2 regions of the Variovorax sp. GW821-FHT06D12 genome follow, and region 1 is predicted to be linked to the other one. Evidence: riboswitches for the same ligand, from Rfam matches in the RefSeq annotation. Region 1 holds a riboswitch; the other holds the start of a gene.
What was found. Region 1 has a riboswitch for thiamine pyrophosphate ahead of thiC (phosphomethylpyrimidine synthase ThiC). Riboswitches for the same ligand answer to the same signal wherever they lie in the genome.
Positions count from the first base shown of each region.

Region 1 (7,443 bases):
TCGTGGCCGCTGAAGATGCGGCCCTCGAAGCAGTCGAGCAGGCCGACCTTGGCCAGCTGCAGCTCGACCTTGTGGCGGTCGGCACCCGACGCGCAGGCGATGCGGCCCTTGAGCCGCGCATGGATCTCGCGGATGGCGGCAGGCGCATGGGGAATGGCGACGAGGTCGCGGTCCAGCGCCTCGTTGCGGCGGGCGCGGAAGCCGCGCAGCCAGTCGTCGGTGATCTTGAAGCCGGTCTTGGCCTCGATGAGCGCCGTCTCGTCCTTCACGGCCTTGCCGGTGAAGATGTTCATCGATTCCTCGGCCGTGAGCTGCCAGCCGAGCTCGCCGAGCATGTCGGCGAGCACGCGGTTGGTGATGGGTTCGGAATCGACGAGCACGCCGTCGCAATCGAAGAGAACGGCGGAAAAGGGGAAAGGGGTCATTGCGAGGCTGGAGTTCAGGGGTCTGGCCCCATGGTAGCAACGCACCCTTTCCGCACGGGGAGACTCAAGCTATCAGGTCATCTCAGGCCACTGGTCGGATCGGGATGTAGATCTCGCCGCCGCCGGCCATGAATTCTTTCGACTTCTCTTCCATGCCCTCGGCCATGGCAGCCGCCTCGGCCACGCCCTTCTTGGCCGCGTACTCGCGCACTTCCTGCGTGATCTTCATCGAGCAGAACTTGGGGCCGCACATCGAGCAGAAGTGCGCCACCTTGCTCGAGTCCTTCGGCAGCGTCTCGTCGTGGAATTCGCGCGCCGTGTCGGGGTCCAGGCCCAGGTTGAACTGGTCTTGCCAGCGGAACTCGAAGCGCGCCTTGCTCAGCGCGTCGTCGCGCGAGCGCGCACCCGGGTGGCCCTTGGCCACGTCGGCCGCGTGCGCGGCGATCTTGTAGGCAATGATCCCCTGCTTCACGTCGTCGCGGTCGGGCAGGCCCAGGTGCTCCTTGGGCGTCACGTAGCAGAGCATCGCCGTGCCGGCCCAGCCGATCATCGCGGCGCCGATGGCGCTGGAGATGTGGTCGTAGCCCGGCGCGATGTCGATGGTCAGCGGGCCCAGCGTGTAGAACGGCGCCTCGTGGCAATGCTTGATCTGCTCGTCCATGTTGGCCTGGATCATGTGCATCGGCACGTGGCCCGGGCCTTCGATCATGGTCTGCACGTCGTGCTTCCAGGCGATCTGCGTGAGCTCGCCCAGCGTGCGCAGCTCGGCGAACTGCGCCTCGTCGTTCGCATCCGCACCGCTGCCGGGACGCAGGCCGTCGCCGAGCGAGAAGCTCACGTCGTAGGCCTTCATGATGTCGCAGATGTCCTCGAAGTGCGTGTAGAGGAAGCTCTCCTTGTGGTGCGCGATGCACCACTTGGCCATGATCGAGCCGCCGCGCGACACGATGCCCGTCATGCGGTCCGCCGTGAGGTGGATGAACGGCAGGCGCAGGCCCGCGTGGATGGTGAAGTAGTCGACGCCCTGCTCCGCCTGCTCGATGAGCGTGTCGCGGTAGATTTCCCAGGTGAGGTCTTCGGCCACGCCGCCCACCTTTTCGAGCGCCTGGTAGATCGGCACCGTGCCGATGGGCACCGGCGAGTTGCGCACGATCCAGTCGCGCGTGGTGTGGATGTTCTTGCCGGTCGACAGGTCCATCACGTTGTCGGCGCCCCAGCGGATGGCCCACACCAGCTTCTCGACCTCTTCCTCGATGCTCGAGGTGACGGCCGAGTTGCCGATGTTGGCGTTGATCTTCACCTTGAAGTTGCGCCCGATGGCCATCGGCTCGACCTCGGGGTGATTGATGTTCGCGGGAATGATCGCGCGGCCGCGGGCCACTTCGTCGCGCACGAACTCGGGCGTGATGATGCGCGGAATGCTCGCGCCCATCGGGTTGCCCGCCACGCGCTTGGCGCGCTCCTCGTTGGCCAGGTACTCGGCCATCCACTCGCGCTTGCCGTTCTCGCGCAGAGCCACGTACTCCATCTCGGGCGTGACGATGCCGCGGCGCGCGTAATGCATCTGGGTGACGTTGGCGCCCGACTTGGCGCGGCGCGGCGTGCGTTGCAGTGCCGAGGCACCGGCGCGCAGCTCGGCCAGGCGCTGCGCGTCGCGGTCTTCGTTCTTGGCGCCGTCGTCCAGCGCGTGGTGCGTGCGGCCTTCATAACTTTCGGTGTCGCCGCGCTCGATGACCCAGGCGCTGCGCACATCGGGCAGGCCGCGGCGCACGTCGATCTCGACCTTCGGGTCGGTGTAGGGGCCCGAGGTGTCGTACAGGGAGACGGTTTCGCCGTTGGTCAGCGCCACGTCGCGCACGGGCACGAACAGGTCGGGCCGGCTGCCCGGAATGACGCACTTGTGCGAGGCGGGAAAGGGTTCGCGCGTCAGCGACAGCAGCGAGGTGAATTTATCGGGGGCATTCATCGGAGGCACTCCTTGTTGAGGGAAAGGGTGCTCCGCAATCGCTCGTGGACCTCGGGAGGCCCGCCACCGAAAAAGGGAGTGACGGACCGAAGTCAGGGAGTGCAGCTCTTCTTACGCCGGTATGACCCGGATCAAGTTCGCGGGTCGGCAGCTTTGCCATCTCAGCACGCCACATGCGTGCACCCCGGAGCGGGGCCGATTGTGCGGGCCGAAGCCCGCCGCCGTCAACCCGGGGGCTGGTGCAGGTCGCCGTCGACGTAATACCAGCGCTCGTCCTCGCGCACGAAGCGGCTGCGCTCGTGCAGGCGGAACGCCACGCCCGTCGCGCCGCGCTGGCGGGCGACGAACTCGACCTCGGCGTGGTCGGCGTCAAGCACCGAGCGCGAGCGGATGTCCAGCCCCAGCCATTTGACGCCCGGCTCGAACTCGACCGACGCCGGCCGCTTCGACGCATGCCAGGTGGCGAGCAGGTAGTCGGCACGCGCCAGCACGAAGGCCGAGTAGCGCGAACGCATCAGCGATTCGGCGTCGGGCGCCGGCGTGTTCTCGAAATCGTCGAGGTAGCGCCCACAGCACAGGGCGTAGCCGATGGGCTTGTCGCGACGGTCGGTGCGGCCGCAGGGGCAGGGGCCGGGAGTGGGGTCGGTGGCGCTCATGAAGGGCTCTATTGGAACACTTGGCGCGGCGGGGGCTGAAGGGCGCTTCCGGGCATGCCCGCTTTGCGAGGACCTGCCGGGGCTAAAGGCGCCGGGGCCTCTTGCGCCAATGGCTTGTGTCGCTACAGTCGTCCGGCGTTTCGTTCTTTCAAGCTGAACACCAAAGCATGCTTTTGCGATTCCTCAAGCTGTTCTTCCTGCTCGCCGCAACCCTCTCCTTGGGCGTCTTCGCCTTTCTGCACGGATTCAATGCATGGCGCGCCGGACAAATCGTTGTCACGCGAAGGGGACGCGACCCCTTTGTCGCAGCCGCCGATGGTGCATTTCCCATCACGTTCAATATGGAAGTTTGGGGGTTGATGATCCTCGGGGGCGCTGTTGCTCTTTGCGGCATTGCAGGCGTCGTCAAGTTCCTCATCAACACGCCGGACCAGCGACGCACGATGCTGACCCGTATGGATGGCGTCTCGCGTCGCGAGCGCAGTGACATGGACATTCCGTGGTCGGTTGGGCTTGCCATCGTCGGGGCGGTTGTGGCGTTTTTTCTCTACTTGGGATTTAGAGTTCACACGCAATAGGTTTGTCTGTCTGCAACCGGTCAGGACCGGACCTTCGCGGCCCGGGCAAAATCTAGAAGCCAAAACCTAGGAAAAGCGCGTATGGATGAACTTGTAGCGTTGTTGCTCCTCCATTGGCGAGTCGGGGTCGGTCTCCTAGCCGCCGCATGTATGGCACTGCTCCTATGCATTGCTTTCACTTGGTTCGTTGGCTTCCCTAGCATCTTGCTCGTGCTCATCGGCGGCGGTGCGGGTCTGCTCTGGGAAGGCGAAGTGAACGCCCGCCGGCACAGGAAGCCGTTAAATTGACTGGTTACGGCCAGCAGACGCAGCACATGACTTCAGAAAATGAGTTGGGTATCGTCTACCAAGAGATAGACGTGATGGAAACATTGAAAACTACAAGCGAATCGGCAGCCCGCACGGCTACCGCCGACTAAAACCGGAAAATTGGGACGCGTGGCCAACATCAAGAGGACAGTAGATGACCTATGGCTTGACACTGAATTCTGGCCGAGGAGTGAGACTCGAATCGCTCCGCCAATACGGCACTTATCGCGGACTGTTGGAGGGCTTGCCCACAATCGAGAACAATCAACGCATGATTGAGGGACTGTTGAAGGAGAGAAGCCATGGAGCACCTCCACTTCTTATACGGGCAGTTGAAAAATTGATCGAGCTGCCGCCGGGCCGAAAATATCCTTTTGGCACTCCGTCGGCTCTTCCATCGGTTACTTGCATCATCCGCCTAGAGTCTCATTTGCCTACGGTCGGTGGCGAAGGCGACGAATCGGGGCTCACAGTTATCTGGTTTCAAGAGGATTTTTCCTTCCCGCCGACCTCAGAAATAGAGGCACAAATCAAGGCCATCCAATGGGATGACCTCGCAGGTAACTTTCGCAACTAGCGAGCGGCGATCTAGTGCCATTGAGTGAACTGCCAACAGACCACGCAACGACTGTTTTGGAGTAGAGGTAATGACTGCTATGGGCCCGAAGCGGCTGTACGTGTTGCTCCAAAGCGGTCACTCATGAAACACCCAGTCCGGCTCTGGCTTACTTCTGGCGCCCCTATGGACATAGTTCTCCTCACAAACAGGACATCCTAGGTTCCACGTGTACAGCGAATGGACGGCGCAGTATGGCGTTTGGTCGCTTGGAGCGAACGAAGTCACCGTCAGTTGCTCGGTTCCGGCTTCGACAAATGCCGGCAGCCTTCCAAGCTCAACGCGTGCGTCTTCCCATCCCAGGAGTTGGAAGAGTTCAACCGGCCGGCCCGCATCCACCGCTGCAACTAGCAGTCGGTGAACGTCGATTTCTCTCCACCCGGTCTGGGCGGCCATCCACTTCCGAAATTCTCGCTTGGCGTCTCGGCGAATCTTGGCCCACACCGAGAACTCAGCTACCTCCGTCATGCATCTGATCTCCATGGCTCAGCCAGCCGCCCTCCCAACAGACCGCTTCGCCCCGATAAACACGCTACCGATGATCGTCGGAAAAAACGGACGCGCGAAGTCGCCGACGAGCTCTTATCTCCCATAGAACGCCTCCCGCTAAGCTAGCAAGAAGCAGGGCGTAGCTGAAGTACGCAGTGTTTGCGGTGGTCGTCTTGGAGACCAAAAAAGCAAAAAGCATGCTGATCGTGACTACGAATACGAGACGCCAGAAGAAAAGACCGAAGACCAAAAGGAACAGCAGAAGGATGGGAAGGTGATCCATTTTTTTGAAAGTCCGGTTCTGGTCGACTGTAGCCGCGCGGAATGCGAGCGCAAAGAACCGACGAGGATGGGAGCGCGCCGGACATGAAGGTGAACGGTGTTGCGGATGTCCGTCGAACCCGCCGCACAGAACACCGCTCTTGGTAAAAAGCCTGAGGGCACGGTGTCAATGCTGCATCTATCCTGCGTCGCAGGTCGCGCCCATGCGACCGGTACGTTGAACACCATCCTCATCCCCATGACCCCGTTTCCCACTTCAAGAGCCATCGCCAACTTCAGCTCATTGCGCGTTGCCCTGTGCTTCCTGCTCGCGATGTTCATCCTCTCGGGATGTGCCGTCCATCCCAAGATCGCAGCCGACAAGGTGCGCGGAAAGAGCACCGTCACCATCATCGAAACACCACCGCTCAAGAACCTGGCATTGATCGGTGTGATGGCGCCCTACTTCGACTTCCATTTTTCGAGTCGATCGGACATGTTCTTTTCCAATGTCGACTACACCCTGCGCGGCGACTATGCGGGCGATGCGATTGCGTCCACCCTGGCCCAGCAAACGGCGTCACCGCCTGTGAGCCGAAGTGCCGGAGCCTCGTCCTTGGTGGCTGCCGGCCTTGTGGGCGCATTGATTCAGGCCAGCGCGGACGACACGCAAAGAAAGGCGCAGGGCTTCGACCGCGAAGTGCGAAAGCTCTTCCCAGATTGGAACCCGCAGCAGGAGTTCATGGATGCCTTGCTGCCCGCACTGCGGCAGCGAGGAATGCAGCCCGTCATCGCCAGCAGAAAGACCAACACATTGCTCTGGCCTGCAAGCAAGGAAGACGGCGAGCGCTATCGCTCAGGCTCGTTGGATGATGCCGAACCCACCGATTCGGAAATGCTGCTGCAGATCAGCCCGATCGCGTTCTGGAACGCGCCGGGCCCCCTGAATGAGTACCGCATGAACGTCTCCGTGGGAATGGCCATGTATGACGCGAAGACGAAGGCCTTTCTGGGACGCCAGACCATCATCTTCGATGGCCCAAGCGGAAAGATCTATCCCTTCTACACAGGCCTTGTCTCGGACTTGGCGTCGGCGCAGCCCAGGTTGAGGCTTGCGCTGCTGTCTCTGGCCCCAAAGGTCGCAGATGTGGCGAGCGGCAAGACGGCCGACTGATGTCACGCGGCGCGAGCTACTCGGCCAACGCCTCGCACTGCGCTTCAATCCGCGCATGAAGCAGCCCCAGCGAGACCGTAAGAAACCGTTGCAACGAACTGCGCTGGCATGCATCGAAAAGCGGCGCGGCGTCTGCATCTGAAGTAGCGGCGTCGCGCCGATCCTCATCCCAGTCGAGCAACTGCACCAACGTCTGAGCGCACTGCACTACATCACGCGCATCGTTGAGGAAGGCAGCGTGACTTTGCTGTGAAGGAGAGAGCCGTTCGCCTTCAACCCATTCGAAGGGCTTGAACAAGGCAGTGGGTCGTTGAGACGCACAAGAACAACCAGCGTCGGTACCCGCATTTGAAGCAGTGGCCATAGGCCTCCAAGGATGTCGATTTGCAACAACCGACGCACCCGACGCCAATCGGGGGCGGCAGCTCGAACGGGTTGGCGTACCGGGACATCCTTGCGGAAACCGGCAGGGCGCGAGCCCTCCCATTCGAGCCGCCTAAAAAAGAAGCGCGAATGAAAAAGCCGCAGACCTTGTGCGGTAACTGCGGCTTTCGTCGCAGGATGTCAGCGGGACGCCAATCCCGGCCTCGCTCATCACGAGGCAAAAGCAATGTACGCGGTCGCTCGGACGCCCGTCAAGCGTCAGCGACTGGAACGCACCGCCCCACCCGAAACATCACCCACTCAGGCCGCGGCGTTGGTTCACGTGATCAGACGATCTCAGGCGAGCGCGCGTTGAATCAACAGCTTCTGGATGTCCGACGTGCCTTCGTAGATCTGGCACACGCGCACGTCGCGGTAGATGCGCTCCAACGGAAAATCGTTCACGTAGCCGTAGCCGCCCAGCGTCTGGATGGCGGCGCTGCACACGCGCTCGGCCATCTCGCTGGCGAAGAGCTTGGCCATGGCGGCTTCTTTCAGGCAGGGCCGGCCGGCGTCGCGCAGGCTGGCGGCGTGCCAGATGAGCTG
Region 1 is NZ_JBWKRI010000002.1:876,507-883,949, forward strand. It holds gene AC07SQ_RS10440 (HAD family hydrolase) at 1-425, opposite strand, end outside; gene thiC (phosphomethylpyrimidine synthase ThiC) at 508-2,391, opposite strand; TPP riboswitch at 2,483-2,588, opposite strand; gene AC07SQ_RS10450 (YchJ family protein) at 2,616-3,047, opposite strand; gene AC07SQ_RS10455 (hypothetical protein) at 3,215-3,625, shown strand; gene AC07SQ_RS10460 (hypothetical protein) at 4,089-4,511, shown strand; gene AC07SQ_RS10465 (hypothetical protein) at 5,428-6,474, shown strand; gene AC07SQ_RS10470 (hypothetical protein) at 6,491-6,772, opposite strand; gene AC07SQ_RS10475 (acyl-CoA dehydrogenase family protein) at 7,195-7,443, opposite strand, start outside.

Region 2 (7,443 bases), on a different contig from region 1:
CCGCCGTGACGCGCGAACACGCGGGTGGCGAGGTTGAAGTAGTCGGTCAGCTGCCGCATCAGCACGTCGGCCGGCATCGATTCCGCGATGGCCGTGAATCCTTCCACGTCGGTGAACATCGCGGTGATGCGACGCGGCGACCCGTTGGGTTCGAGGGCATGCCCTTCGGCGATGAGCTGGCGGATCACGTCCACCGGCACGAACTTGCGAAAGGCCTGCAGGCTGCGCGCGGATTCGTCCAGCGCCTGGTTCAGGTGCTGGATCTCGAGCACGCGGCTCGACTCGCGCGGCAGGTCGTCGAGCTCGAGCCGCCCGATGCGCCGCGCCGTGCGCGAGAGGCTTTCGATGGGCGCGGTCACCAGCTTCGACAGGCGCAGCGAAATGAAGAGCGCGATCGCCAGGAACGCCAGCACCAGCAGCAGCGACCACAGCACATTGCGATGCAGCGCGCCCAGCAGTGCCTCTTCGGGCTCCCAACTCACAAGATGCCAGTCGGTGGCCGGAATGCGCGAGGTCTGCACCTGGTAGTGGGTGCCCTCGTGCACGAGGGCAAAGGCCATGTCCTCGGTCCAGCCGCGGCTGCCGTTGGCCAGCATGTGGGTGTGCAGCGCACCGAGCACGCCCTCGTCCGGGTCTTCGAGCACGCGCACGGAATGCGGGTGGTCGCTGCGCGCGATCACGTGGTGGTCGGCACTCAACAGCGCGCTGTGGCCGTGGCCCGTGCCGCCGAACAGGCGCACGAGGTTGGAGAGATGCCCCAGCGACACGCTGGCGACCGCCACGATCCTCTGCGTGACGCCCTCCTCGTCATGCCGCCGGCTCGGCCGCGCGTGGCTCACGCCCAGTTCCTTCATCGAGGGCAGCACGAAGGGCGCGGTCCACACGGCGCGCTGCGCCTTCTCGGCCTGCGTGAACCAGTCCTGGTGCACCGGGTCGTCCTCGCTGCGAAAGGCTTCGATGCGCGTCGTCTCGTAGCGCCGCCGCGGGTCTTCGTCGCCGTCGCTGTCGGGCGGCGACTTGTACTCCCAGGTCTCGGTGCTGAAGTCTTTCTCGCGCAGCACCTGCCGCACCACCGACACGGGGTGGCGCATGGCCATCAAGAAATGGCCGTCGTCGCTGCCCACGCCGATGCTGTCGATTTCGGGTGTCTGTTCCAGCACGGCCCAGAGCAGCTCGGCGGTCTGCTCGCCGTCGTGGCCCGCCGGATGCAGGTCGGGCGTGTGGGCGATGGCGCGCACCAGGCCCTCGGTCTTGGCCAGGAAGGCGAGGATGTTGTCTTCAACCCGGTCATGGTTGACCTTGTGCGCCGACTCGCCCACTTTCGACACCAGCTTCTCCGCCCCCCAGTAGCCGAAGGCCACCAGCAGCAGCGACTGCAGCAGCGCGACCGCGCAGATGATGGTGCCGACGTCGACCCGGAAGCGCCGCAGCCGCGCGTGGGGTGCGGGCGATGAGGCCGGTGGTTCCGGGTGCTTGCGGTCGTCTGTCATGTGCGGGGAGCCTCCAGGGCATTCGAAGGCGCCCTCGTGGCGGAGATTCTCACCCGGCCCGTGGGCCCGCGGACCGGCGCATCACGGGTCGGCCGACATCTGGACGATGACCGGCCCGCTTGCCGCTACGCCACAGTCTTTGAGAAGTCAGGGGCCCGCTTCTCGGCGAACGCCGTGAAGGCTTCGCGTGCTTCGGGACTCTGGAGGCGCTCCACGAACTGCGCGCCTTCGAGGTCCATCTGGGCTGCAACGGCCGCGCCCTGCTTCATCAGGCCCTTCGTCAGCTTCAACGAGCCCGCGGCACGGCTGGCGAGCAGCTCGGCAACCTTCTGCGCCTCGCCGTGCAGGTCCGACACAGGAACGACCCGGTTCGCGATGCCCCAGGCCAAGGCCTGCGCAGCGGACACCGGCAGGCCCAGCGCAAACATCTCGTAGGCACGAACGTGGCCGATGCGGGCAGGCAGCAGCAGGCTCGACGCCGCTTCGGGAACCAGCGCCAGGTTGACGAACGGCGTGGACAGCAGCGCATCCTCAGCCAGCACGACGAAGTCGCAGTGCAACAGCAAGGTGGTCCCCACGCCGACTGCGCGTCCGTTGACCGCCGCAATCACCGGTCGCGTTGAACTCGCCAACGCACGCAGGAAGCGGGCGACATGGCGCTCTTCGTTGCCGGCCTTCCCGGCAGCCACGGCAGCAAATTCGCCCAGGTCGTTGCCCGAGGTGAACATGCCACCTTCGCCTCGCATCACGATGGCCCGGACGGACGGGTCGCTCTCGGCGCCTGCGATGGCATCGGCCAGACGGCCATACATCGCATTGGTCAGTGCGTTCATCTTCTCCGGCCTGGCCAGCGTGAGGGTCAGGACACCCTGGGTGGATTCGACGGTCACGTGTTCGGTCATAGGTTCTCCTGGTTGCCCTCTCGCACCGCGCGAGAGGGATGGCATTTAATTCGCATACGAAGTATATGCTTCGCGTGCGAAATAAATACGGATAAGATGTAACCTGCCGCGCCTTCGCCCAGGCCACAGGAATCCGATGAAAGCTCAAAAAAAATACAGGCTGGTGTTTCTTCTGAACGTCGCCCAGCGGGCGGTGCAGCGCTGGAAAGAAACCCGCGGCGACGCCCTGCCCGCGCTGTCGGCAGCCCAGGCCGGCACGATGTTTTTCCTGTCGACCAACGATGGCGCCCTGACGGGAGAAGTCGCGCAGGCACTGAACATCGGTGCACCGGCCATGTCCGGCCTTGCCGCCCGGCTCGAAAAGGCCGGCTACCTGACCCGCGCGCAAGACCCGAACGACGGGCGCGCATTCCGCCTGTACCAGACCGAGGAAGGACGGCTTGCCGGACAGCGTGCAAAGGCCGGGCTCGGCGCGTTGAACGCACGGCTGACCCAGGGTTTCAGCGACGAAGAGATGGCAATCGTCGGCCGGTGGCTCGAATCGGTGGTCGAGAATTTTTCCGCCGAGGGCGCGGGAAAGCACGAGGAATAGGCCCTCGGCCCCGGCACGCCATCGGTGCGGCGGGTGCAAGGCCCGCTGTGGCCGGATTCTTCCGTGCGCAGGAACTTTTCGGTGCGTCTGCGACACACGCGCCTAAAATGACATTTCGCTAGGGGTGCTGCACCGGTTTCGACCGGTGTGGCTGAGAAAGTCCCTTTGAACCTGACTGAGGTAATCCTCGCGCAGGGAAGCTGGTCCGGTGGCCTGTCGCGTTGTCTCGCGCGACGGCCGCGCCACTGGAGCCTCGCCCACCTGCCAAACCTTTTGCACTGGAGCAAAACGGATGGCACACGACCACGACAACGACAGTTCCGCTTCCGGCAACGAAGCGCTCACGCCCCTGCCTGCCTCCCGGCGCGTCTTCGGCTGGCACGACCACGCCTCGCTGTGGTTCAGCCTCGGCGTCGGGCTGCTGGTGATGCAGATCGGCGCCTACCTGGTGCCGGCCGTGGGCACGCGCGACGCGGCGCTGGCGATCGTGCTGGGTTCGCTGCTCGGCGCCGGGCTGCTGGCCTGGACCGCGCGGCTGGGCTGCGAAACCGGGCTGGCCAGCGCCGGCCTGATGCACGCCACCTACGGCAGCGCCTTCGCGCGGCTGCCGGTGCTGCTCAACATCGTGCAGCTGGTGGGCTGGACCACCTTCGAGCTCGTGATCATGCGCGAGGGCACGCAGGCCATCGGGCAGCAAGCCTTCGGCGCCGCGCTGGGCACGGCCTGGGGCGGCGTGCTGACGACGCTGCTGTGGGGTGCGGTGCTGCTGGCGCTGCTGGCCGGGTCGATGGTGAAGCTGGTGCGCCGCTTCGTGAGCCGCTTCGGCCTGCCGCTGGTGGTGCTGTCGCTGCTGTGGCTCAGCTGGCAGTTCGCCACGCAGCTTCACGCCAAGGGCCTGGACGCCTTCTGGGCCCGGCCGGGCAACGGCAGCATGGGCATGTTCAGCGCGCTCGACCTCGTGATTGCGATGCCGGTGTCGTGGCTGCCGCTGGTGGCCGACTACGCGCGCCACGGCAAGCGCAGTGCCGCCGGTGGTCTGGGCAGCGCGTTCAGCGGCACCTGGATCGGCTACGCGCTGGCCAACATCTGGTGCTACGCGCTGGGCGTGATGGTGGTGAGCGTGGCCGAGCCGGGCACCAGCCTCGTCATGGCGCTGCTGCTGGCGCAGGGCGGGCTGGTGGCGCTGGGGCTGATCCTCATCGACGAACTCGACAACGCCTATGGCGACGTGTACTCGGGCTCGGTGTCTACGCACAGCCTGCTGCCGCGCTGGAGCGTGAAGCGCTGGGGCCTGCTGCTGGCGGTGCTGTGCATCGGCCTCGCGCTGGTGCTGCCGATGCACACGCTCGAACCCTTCCTGCTGCTGCTGAGCTCGGTGTTCGTGCCGCTGTACGGCGTGATCCTCGGACGGCTGGGCAGCGGAAGTGCCGTGTCGGCGAACGGCACGCGCACCATCGACTGGGGCGCGGCGCTGATCTGGCTCGCGGGCATCGCGGCCTACCACGCGCTCGCCAAGTGGGCGCCGCAGTTCGGCTCGGCGCTGCCGACGCTGGCGGCGACTTTCGTTCTGGCGTGGCTCAGCCGGCCGACAGCGGCAAGCGGTGGGTCGGCACTGGCGCAAAGCCGTGGTTGAGCGGACCGTGGCCCGCGCCGACCAGCACATCCGCACCGGCGCTCATCGCGCCGAGGATGTACGCGCGTGCGCGCTCGACCGCCTCGGGCAGCGCCAAGCCCAATGCCAGGTGCGCGGCGATGGCCGACGAGAGCGTGCAGCCGGTGCCGTGCAGGTTGCGGCTGGCGATGCGTTGCGACGCGAGCCGCTTGCGCGCGCCGCTGCGCTCCAGCAGCACGTCGACCACCTCGTCGCCCGGCAGGTGGCCGCCCTTGAGCAGCACGGCCTTGGCACCGAGCGCGAGCAGTTCGTCGGCCGCGCCGTCGAGCGCGTCGATGCCGCCGATGGCATGGCCGACCAGCAAGGCGGCTTCGTCGAGGTTGGGCGTGACCACCACGGCGCGCGGGAACAGCTCGCGCACCAGCACCTGCACCGTCTCGGCCGCGATCAGGCGGTCGCCGCTGGTGGCGATCATCACGGGGTCGAGCACCACGTTCTTCAGCTGGTAGCGGTCGATGGCCCAGGCCACCACCTCGACCACCTCGGGCGCGTGCAGCATGCCGAGCTTGACGGCGTCGACGCCGATGTCTTCCACCACGGCCTGGATCTGCGCCTTCAGGAAGTCGGGCGGCACGCCATGGATGCCCGAGACGCCCACCGTGTTCTGCGCGGTGAGCGCGGTGATGGCTGTCATGCCGTAGCAGCCGAGCGCCGCGAAGGTCTTGAGGTCGGCCTGGATGCCGGCGCCGCCGCCGCTGTCGGAGCCGGCGATGGAGAGCACGCGTGCGTAGCGCTGGGTGGGGGCTTGGGTCATGTCGAAAATTATCGGCGAGCCGACGGAGGTGCCGCATGAGCGCACCACATCCCCTGCCTTTCGGCTCGGCGGCGATCCTCGGCGCGGGCCTGATGGGTCGCCTGATGGCAGTCACGCTCGCGCAAGCTGGCTGCAAGATTGACCTGTACGAGGCCGGCAGCCCCGAGGCCGAAGGCGCGGCCGCGCGCGTGGCTGCGGCCATGCTCGCGCCGCTGGCCGAATCGGCCGTGGCGCCGGTGTCGGTCGTGCGCATGGGCCAGCACGCGCTGTCGCGCTGGCCCGAGCTGCTGGCGCCGCTGGCGCAACCCGTGTTCTTCCAGCGCGAAGGCACGCTGGTGCTGTGGCACCGGCAGGACGCCGCCGAGGCCACGCGGCTCGCGGGCGTGCTGGCGCGCACGGGTGCGCAGGTGCCCGAGCTGGCGCCGATGCAGGCACTCGACACGCCCGCCGCCATCGCCGCGCTCGAGCCCTCGCTGGGCACGCGCTTCGCGCGCGGCCTGTACCTGCCGGGCGAAGGCCAGCTCGACAACCGCGCGCTGCTGGCGTCGCTGCGCGCCACGCTCGAAGCCGATGCGCGCGTGACGCTGCACTGGCAGTCGCCGCGCGCCCCCTCCGACTTTTCGCCCGGCACGGCGGGCCAGCCCGACTGGGTGATCGACTGCCGAGGCCTCGGCGCCAAGCCGCAATGGAACGCGCTGCGCGGCGTGCGCGGCGAGGTGATCCGCGTGCATGCGCCCGAGGTCACGCTGCAGCGCCCCACGCGCCTCGTGCATCCGCGCTACCCGCTGTACATCGCGCCCAAGCCAGATCACCTGTTCGTGATCGGCGCGACCGAGATCGAGTCGGACGACCTGTCGCCCGCCAGCGTGCGTTCCACGCTCGAGCTGCTGAGCGCGGCTTACGCGGTGCACAGCGGTTTTGCCGAAGCGCGCATCGTCGAGATCGCGACGCAGTGCCGGCCCACGCTGCCCGACAACCTTCCCGCCATTCGCCAGCCCCAGCCGCGCGTGCTGCAGATCAACGGCCTGTACCGCCACGGTTTCATGATCGCGCCCGCCCTGCTCGACGCGGCGATGGAACTGCTGGCGCAAGGCAGCTCCACGATCGCACGCGGCTTCGGCATGGACCTGCCCGACGCATGACGAGAACAACGACAAGCCCGATGAACATCCTGATCAACGACAAGCCCTGCACGCTGCCCGAGGGCGCGCTGCTCGCCGACGCGCTGGCCGTGCTGCAGGCGGTACCGCCTTTCGCGGTGGCGGTGAACCGCGAGTTCGTGCCGCGCTCGGCCTACGCCACGCACCCGCTGCACGCCGACGACCGCGTCGAGGTGATCCGCCCGGTGACCGGCGGCTGAACGAACGCACCAGAGACAAGACGATGGAGACGACAACCATGACCAATCCCGATCCCCTGGTCCTCTACGGCCAGACCTTCCACAGCCGCCTGCTGCTGGGCACCGCGCGCTACCCCTCGCCCGACGTGCTCGAGGCTGCTGTGCAGCGCGCCCAACCCGCGATGCTGACCGCCTCGCTGCGCCGCCAGACCGCCAGCCAGGGCTCCGGCAACAGCGACCTCGGCAACGGCTTCTGGGAGCTGCTGCGCAAGCTGGCCGTGCCGGTGCTGCCCAACACCGCCGGCTGCCACAGCGTGCAGGAAGTGATCGCCACCGCGCAGATGGCGCGCGAGCTGTTCGACACGCCGTGGATCAAGCTCGAGCTCATCGGCGACGACTACACGCTGCAGCCCGACACGCTGAACCTCGTCGATGCGGCGTCGCAGCTGATTCGCGACGGCTTCCACGTGCTGCCGTACTGCACCGAAGACCTGGTGCTGTGCCAGCGCCTCGTCGATGTCGGCTGCCAGGCCGTGATGCCCTGGGCCGCGCCCATCGGCACCGGGCGCGGGCCGGTCAACCCGTATGCGCTGCGCCTGCTGCGCGAGCGGCTGCAGGTGCCGATGCTGGTCGACGCGGGCCTCGGCCTGCCCTCGCATGCGTGCCAGGTGATGGAGTGGGGCTACGACGGCGT
Region 2 is NZ_JBWKRI010000001.1:603,235-610,677, forward strand. It holds gene AC07SQ_RS02855 (adenylate/guanylate cyclase domain-containing protein) at 1-596, opposite strand, end outside; gene AC07SQ_RS02860 (enoyl-CoA hydratase) at 1,616-2,392, opposite strand; gene AC07SQ_RS02865 (MarR family winged helix-turn-helix transcriptional regulator) at 2,529-2,984, shown strand; TPP riboswitch at 3,095-3,199, shown strand; gene AC07SQ_RS02870 (purine-cytosine permease family protein) at 3,277-4,617, shown strand; gene thiD (bifunctional hydroxymethylpyrimidine kinase/phosphomethylpyrimidine kinase) at 4,562-5,410, opposite strand; gene AC07SQ_RS02880 (FAD-dependent oxidoreductase) at 5,446-6,552, shown strand; gene thiS (sulfur carrier protein ThiS) at 6,573-6,770, shown strand; gene AC07SQ_RS02890 (thiazole synthase) at 6,809-7,443, shown strand, end outside.
Region 2: it holds a riboswitch for thiamine pyrophosphate, as region 1 does, so the genes downstream of both, AC07SQ_RS02870 (purine-cytosine permease family protein) here and thiC (phosphomethylpyrimidine synthase ThiC) in region 1, are expected to answer to the same signal.